Regions from separate parts of the Brenneria goodwinii genome, predicted to be linked through region 1. Evidence: predicted binding sites of a transcription regulator. Region 1 holds the regulator's gene; the other holds the start of a gene.
What was found. The regulator PurR, encoded in region 1, represses purine synthesis genes. The targets are predictions, from matches to a motif close to CANGCAAACGTTTGCNTG.
Positions count from the first base shown of each region.

Region 2: carA (glutamine-hydrolyzing carbamoyl-phosphate synthase small subunit) is a predicted target of PurR. The motif match lies at 2,206-2,223, and genes of this name have one in related genera.

Region 1 is NZ_CP014137.1:1,461,649-1,465,425, forward strand. Features, by position in the region: gene ACN28R_RS06595 (riboflavin synthase) at 1-532, shown strand, start outside; gene cfa (cyclopropane fatty acyl phospholipid synthase) at 587-1,747, opposite strand; gene purR (HTH-type transcriptional repressor PurR) at 2,093-3,124, opposite strand; gene cydH (cytochrome bd-I oxidase subunit CydH) at 3,500-3,589, shown strand; gene ACN28R_RS06615 (C40 family peptidase) at 3,669-3,777, opposite strand, start outside.
Region 2 is NZ_CP014137.1:5,133,699-5,137,475, forward strand. Features, by position in the region: gene ispH (4-hydroxy-3-methylbut-2-enyl diphosphate reductase) at 1-877, shown strand, start outside; gene dapB (4-hydroxy-tetrahydrodipicolinate reductase) at 1,188-2,009, shown strand; gene carA (glutamine-hydrolyzing carbamoyl-phosphate synthase small subunit) at 2,446-3,594, shown strand; gene carB (carbamoyl-phosphate synthase large subunit) at 3,609-3,777, shown strand, end outside.

The sequences.
Region 1 (3,777 bases):
ATTAGTGCCAGGCGCTTCGGTGGCCAATAATGGCTGTTGCCTGACGGTAACGTCAGTAGATGGCGATCGCGTCAGTTTTGACCTGATGAAAGAAACGCTTCGGTTGACCAATTTGGGGGATATCACCGAGGGCGATTGCGTGAACCTTGAGCGGGCGGCGAAGTTTGGCGATGAGATTGGCGGGCATGTTATGTCCGGTCATATTATCTGCACGGCGGAAGTGGTAAAGATTCTGGTTTCAGAAAATAATCACCAGATCTGGTTCCGTCTGTCGGATGAGTCTTTGATGAAGTATGTATTACATAAAGGGTTTATCGGGATCGATGGCATTAGCCTGACAATCGGTGAAGTCACCCGTAGCCGCTTCTGCGTGCATCTGATCCCCGAGACGTTAAATCGTACCACGTTGGGGCAGAAGAAGCTGGGGCAGCGGGTGAATATCGAAATCGATCCGCAGACTCAGGCCGTGGTGGATACGGTGGAGCGGGTATTAGCCAGCCAGCAGGTTAACGGTTCGGACAGCGAAGAATAACCGGTTAAAAACCGCCCGGGAAAGATTCCCGGGCGGTCTGATATCAAAAAACGATTAGCGTGGAACGCGTAATCCCCCTTCGATACCATCCTTACTGAATAGGACTTGCCATAGCTGGATATTCCTGGCTCGGAAAGCGCCGGCGCAGGCATTAAGGTAGTAGCTGAACATACGGCGGAAACGCGCGGAGTAGCGATCGGAAAGCTCCGGCCAATGCTGCTGAAAACGTTCGTACCATGCCATCAGGGTGCGATCGTAGTCGGCGCCAAAATTGTGCCAGTCCTCCATCACCATATAAGGCTCGCTGGCGTGAGCGATGTGCAGGACGGAGGGAACGCAACCGTTAGGGAAAATGTATTTGTTGATCCAGGGATCAACTTCGGAGTCGGTTTTTTGCGCGCCGATGGTATGCAATAAAAATAATCCGTCTGGCTTAAGGTTCTTATTTACGATGCGGAAATAGGTATCGTAATTTTTCGGCCCGACATGTTCGAACATCCCGACGGAAACAATCCGATCAAATTGTAAATCCAGATCGCGGTAGTCCTGCAGTAATATGGTGACATCCAGATCCTTGCAGCGTTGCTGTGCTAATTTTTGCTGCTCTTTGGAAATCGTCACACCGCTGACGGATACGCCGTAATGGCGAGCGGCGAATTCAGCCAATCCGCCCCAGCCGCAGCCAATATCCAGCAGTTTCATTCCGGGTTTCAACTGGAGTTTTTCGCAGATCATCTGCAGTTTGTCTTCCTGCGCCTGCTCCAGGGTGGATGCCTGTTTCCAATAACCGCAAGAGTATTGCATGTAGGGATCCAGCATCAGTGAAAATAGGTCGTTGCCTAGATCATAGTGCTCTTTGCCGACAATCCAGGCTCGTCTTTTGGATTGCAGGTTAATTAGCCTTGCGGCGATAACGCGCGCAATGTCTTTCAAGTGATGAGGAACTTTTTTATCCAGACCGGCTCGTAATATGCGATGAAAAAACATATCCAGCTTTTCGCATTCCCACCAGCCATCCATGTAACTTTCACCTAATCCCAATGAGCCTTCACGCAATACGCGTTTAAAAAAATCAGGGTTTTTAACCTTAATATCAAAAGGGCGCGAACCGTTGATTTTGATATCGGCCATGTCCAGCATTTCGCGGACAATTTGAAACCAGGAGCTGGCGTGACTCCCCAGGTCTTCTACATCCTCTACACATGATGAACTCATAATTTCTCCCTACCTTGCTGCTTAAGGTGAAAACTGCAAGGAAAGCATAGACAATTTTTTACCCATTAACGGTATCGGTGGGTATAACCCATCGTCTACCCTCTGAATGACAAGAGGAAAATGAAGAGAAAAAAGCCGGTACGCAAATACGTAGGGGCACTCATCCTTAAAATAAACACGCACGTCCCGTATGCGTTTAACACTAAAGGATAGTGATAAATATGGTTGTTGTCGTTTAAAGCCGTAAATTAGTTTATGACTGCTTCAGCCTGGGTACAAGTATAAATTGGCTGAAGCAGCATTAGAGATATGTTGGTTTCTGCGGGGTATAAGCGCTGCGGGTATTTAGGAATAACGCCGGTAATCGCGAAATGGGCCGTCGGCAACGGAGCGGCGCTCAATCAGAGTAGGGTGCACCTCAATGACCTGCGCGTCTTCACGTTTACTGGTGATACGGTCCAGCAGCATCGCCAGGGCCGATTGACCCAGACGCTCTTTGGGCTGGTGGATGGTGGTCAGCGCGGGAGTGAAGAACCGGGCATGACGAACATTGTCATATCCGATTACCGAGATATCTTGGGGAACGCGCAGTCCCAGCTCATCCGCGGCGCAAATCGCGCCCATGGCCATAATATCCCCACCGCAAAAAACCGCCGTAGGCCGGTGTTTCTGCGCCAGAATTTGCTGCATCGCTTTGTAGCCGGATTCAGGCTCAAAATCTCCCCGAACGACCCATTCGTCATGGATTTGAATATCGGCATCGCTCAGCGCTTTTAGAAAGCCAAGATAGCGCCCGCTGCCGGTATTTCGCTCCAGTATGCCGTGGATGACGCCGATATCCCGGTGACCGCGTTCGATAAGGTAACGGCCCGCCATATAACCGCCTTCAAAGGCGTTATCAATGATGGTGTCGGTAAAATCGCTGTGCGCCTGTCCCCAATCCATAACCACCATGGGAATGCTGCGATAGTCTTCCAGCATAGCGAGCAATTGGGGAGGATATTCCGCACACATCACCAGCAGCCCATCGACACGCTTTTGCGCCAGCATGGAAAGGCAGGCGCGTTGTTTATCGATATCGTTATGCGAATTGCACAAAATCAGCGTGTAACCCTTGGCGTAGCAACTATTTTCAACGGCTTCGATGATTTCAGCGAAGTAGGGCGCTTCACTGGACGTTGCCAGCAGGCCAATGGATTTGGTGTGATTCACTTTGAGGCTGCGGGCGACGGCGCTGGGTGAATAGTGTAACTCTTTAATGGCCGCCTTTACGGCAGCCTTGGTTTCTTCGGCGACGAAACGTGTTTTGTTGATCACGTGTGATACGGTTGTGGTCGAAACGCCAGCACGTTTTGCCACATCTTTGATCGTTGCCATGTAAAAATGACTCCTAACCGACTCGTTGCAGTCGTAAGTATATTGTTAATCGTTTGCCTACGTTTAAAGTTCTCTTTCTATGTAAAAAAACAGAATTTCAGAAGGAGAATGCCGAATGTTATACCTAAAGGGACAAGGCTGACTTTTTTCGACCAATACGCAGCGTGGCATCAAACAGCGGATTTTGTCCGATTTGACACGAAAGTGGAAGCGGTAATTTATACTATTAGTGATACAGCGGTATGCGTTTTTGCCGCCGGACTATGGAAGAATTGCTACAGTTATACAGTATATTGTTTTAGCCCAGCGTATGCTTGGGATTACAAAGACGGTTGCTGTTTTTTCTGATAACGCGAGTGCACAAAGGAAACGCTTATGGATACTGACCTGAAGTTGTCGCTGTTCGCCACTGTTGGTGCGTTGGTAATGATTATTGTGTTTAGCTTTGTGGCGGTAATGAATTAATCGGCGTTGAACCGCTCGACGGTTTACGTCATCACCTGTTCGGGCGCGTTTAAACGCGCCCGAATCGCTTATACGGGTTTCAGCGAATAGTTTGCGGGGTAACGACGCGGCGCGCGCCGACGTAATGATCCTGCCAATAATCTTCACTCAGTTTGCTGATGCGAATATCCGAGCCTGTTCGCGGCGAC
Region 2 (3,777 bases), 1.7 Mb from region 1:
GTTAGAGATATTTGGTACGCCGATCTATGTGCGCCACGAAGTGGTGCATAACCGCTATGTCGTCAACGGACTGCGTGAGCGCGGCGCGATATTTATTGAGCAGATAGACGAAGTGCCGGACGGCTCAATCCTGATTTTCTCCGCGCATGGCGTCTCCCAGGCCGTGCGCAATGAGGCGAAAAGCCGCGATCTGACGGTCTTTGACGCCACCTGCCCGCTGGTGACCAAAGTGCATATGGAAGTGGCGCGGGCCAGCCGTAAAGGGGTTGAGGCTATCCTTATCGGTCATGCCGGGCATCCGGAAGTGGAAGGGACGATGGGACAGTACAGCAATCCGGCTGGCGGTATGTATCTGGTTGAGTCGCCGGATGACGTCTGGCGGCTGCAGGTAAAGGATGAGAACAACCTGTGCTTTATGACGCAGACCACGCTGTCGGTTGATGATACGTCAGCGGTGATTGACGCATTGCGTGAGCGTTTCCCGCGGATTATCGGCCCGCGTAAAGATGATATCTGTTACGCCACCACCAACCGCCAGGAAGCGGTACGCAGTTTAGCGGGGATGGCGGATGTGGTGCTGGTGGTGGGGTCGAAGAACTCTTCTAACTCCAATCGATTGGCCGAATTGGCGCAGCGAGCCGGTAAAGCCGCTTATCTGATTGATGCCGCGGAAGATATTCAGGAAAGCTGGCTGGCGGGCATTGATCATGTCGGCGTGACGGCCGGCGCCTCGGCGCCGGATATTCTGGTGCAGCAGGTGCTCAGTCGTTTGCAGGCGCTGGGTGGCAAGGTTACGGTCGAGATTCAAGGGCGGGAAGAAAACATCGTCTTTGAAGTGCCGAAAGAACTGCGTGTCGAGGTAAAGCAAATCGACTAGAGTCGTCTGGCGGTGGCGAGGTTTCCTCCCTCCGCCTTTTTATCGCTTTCATACCTTCTGCACAGCCGTCATTACCCATTAATAATAATTTGATAAAAATGCATGTTTATGCGTTATTGTTTTCGAGTTATTGATTCCAGCCGCGGGTTATGATGGTTTTTACTGATTTAATTTTTCCGCTGACGTAATGTCTAATCGAGTGACAAATACGCTGGCGGCGGCGTTTCACGCCCGTTAACCTAACGTATACTCAGCGTTTTGACATTCATTAGCGACATCGTATAGCGGAAATAGCAAAGAGAGAGACATTATGAAGGATTCATTGATCCGTATCGCGGTAGCCGGTGCCGGTGGCCGCATGGGGCGTCAGCTTATTCAAGCGGTTGAACAGACTACAGGCGCGGTATTGGGCGCGGCGTTGGAGCGTCAGGGGTCTTCTCTGGTGGGGGCCGACGCGGGTGAACTGGCCGGGTTGGGGAAATCTGGCGTGGCGGTGAGCGACAACCTGGATGCCGTCCGTGATGATTTTGATGTGCTTATCGATTTTACCCGGCCTGAAGGCACGCTGGCCCATTTGGCGTTTTGTCGTCAGCACCATAAGTCGATGATTATCGGCACCACTGGTTTTGATGAACAGGGAAAAAACGCTATCCGCGAGGCTGCACAGGATATCGGTATTGTTTTTGCCGCTAATTTCAGCGTTGGCGTGAATGTCATGCTGAAACTGCTGGAGAAAGCCGCCAAAGTCATGGGGGAGTATACCGATATCGAAATTATTGAAGCTCATCACCGCCATAAAGTGGATGCGCCTTCAGGAACGGCGTTGGCGATGGGCGAAGCCATCGCCGGCGCTTTGGGCCGGGATCTGAAAACATGCGCGGTTTACGCACGGCAAGGGCATACCGGGGAGCGCGATCCGAAAAGTATTGGTTTCGCCACCGTGCGGGCGGGGGATATCGTCGGTGAGCATACGGCAATGTTTGCTGATATTGGCGAGCGCGTTGAGATTACCCATAAGGCTTCCAGCCGTATGACATTTGCAAATGGCGCCGTTCGTTCCGCAATATGGCTAAAAGATAAAAAAACCGGGCTTTTCGATATGGGCGACGTGCTGGGATTGGCTGATTTATAAAAGATAATTTATTGTTAACTGATTGATATAAGTAGCGATTATTTATCGTTACTTATATTTATTGGTCTATGGTCTGTTTTTTTTACTAAATCCTTTCTTTTTGTTGTTTTCTCTTGTTTTCAGTCGCGTTTGTGGCTGCTGAAACCCGATAATCGGCGATATTGGTTGATTAATACACTTGTTTCAGCCATGTGGGTTGGCAACCGTTTACTTTCCTTAGTTAACATACCTTTTTACGCTTGAGGGACGGTATTTATACCATAAAGGATAAAAAGAAGGGAAAAAGTGCGGTTGAAGTAGACAATTTAGCCGGTCATCATTAAAATGCGCCCAATTTGCCAAAAATTTACCTTGAGGGTGGTTTTTGCGTTGATTTAGATCGATTAATCTGAATTAATATGCAAATAACATGATTTTTTATTCCTTGGAGGGTGTTTTGATTAAGTCAGCGCTATTGGTTCTGGAAGACGGAACCCAATTCCATGGTCGGGCCATCGGGGCAGTAGGGTCGGCAGTGGGGGAAGTGGTCTTCAATACGTCGATGACCGGATATCAAGAAATCCTTACTGATCCATCCTATTCCCGCCAGATTGTCACTCTCACTTATCCCCATATTGGTAATGTCGGCACTAACGCCAGTGATGAAGAATCCTCTTCCATACAGGCTCAAGGTTTGGTAATCCGCGATCTGCCGTTGATTGCCAGCAACTACCGCAGTGAAGAAGACCTTTCTGAGTACCTCAAACGCAACAATGTCGTTGCCATCGCCGATATCGATACCCGCAAACTGACTCGCCTGCTGCGCGAAAAGGGCGCTCAGAATGGCTGCATTATCGCCGGTGACGAACCGAGCGCCGAACTGGCGCTGGAAAAAGCGCAGGCTTTTCCCGGGCTGAAAGGGATGGATCTGGCGAAAGAGGTCACCACCGCGCAAAGCTATCGCTGGTCGCAGGGGAGCTGGACGCTGGAAGGAGATCTGCCGGCCGACACGCCGGAAAGCGAACTGCCTTACCATGTAGTGGCTTATGACTACGGCGTGAAACGCAACATTCTGCGTCTGCTGGTCGACAGAGGATGCCGCCTGACGGTTGTGCCGGCGCAAACGTCGGCAGAAGAGGTTTTGAAACTCAACCCGGATGGCATTTTCCTGTCGAACGGACCGGGCGACCCGGAACCTTGCGACTACGCCATCCGCGCGATTAGGGCTTTCCTGGAAACGGATATCCCGGTATTCGGTATCTGTCTCGGTCACCAACTGCTGGCGCTGGCGAGCGGTGCGCAGACGATCAAAATGAAGCTTGGTCACCACGGCGGCAACCATCCGGTCAAAGATCTGGATAACAACCGCGTGATCATCACCGCACAGAACCACGGTTTTGCGGTTGATGAAAATAATTTGCCCGACACGCTGCGCGTGACGCACATCTCGCTGTTCGACCAGACGGTGCAGGGGATTCACCGCACGGATAAACCGGCGTTCAGTTTTCAGGGGCATCCCGAGGCCAGCCCGGGGCCGCACGATGCGGCGCCGTTTTTCGACCACTTTATTGAATTGATCAAGACTTACCGTTCTTCCGCCAAATAATCAGGAGCGAGAAAATGCCAAAACGTACAGATATTAAAAGCATCCTGATTCTGGGCGCTGGCCCGATTGTTATCGGCCAGGCCTGTGAGTTTGACTACTCTGGCGCACAGGCGTGCAAAGCGCTGCGTGAAGAGGGATATCGCGTCATCCTGGTGAACTCAAACCCGGCGACCATCATGACTG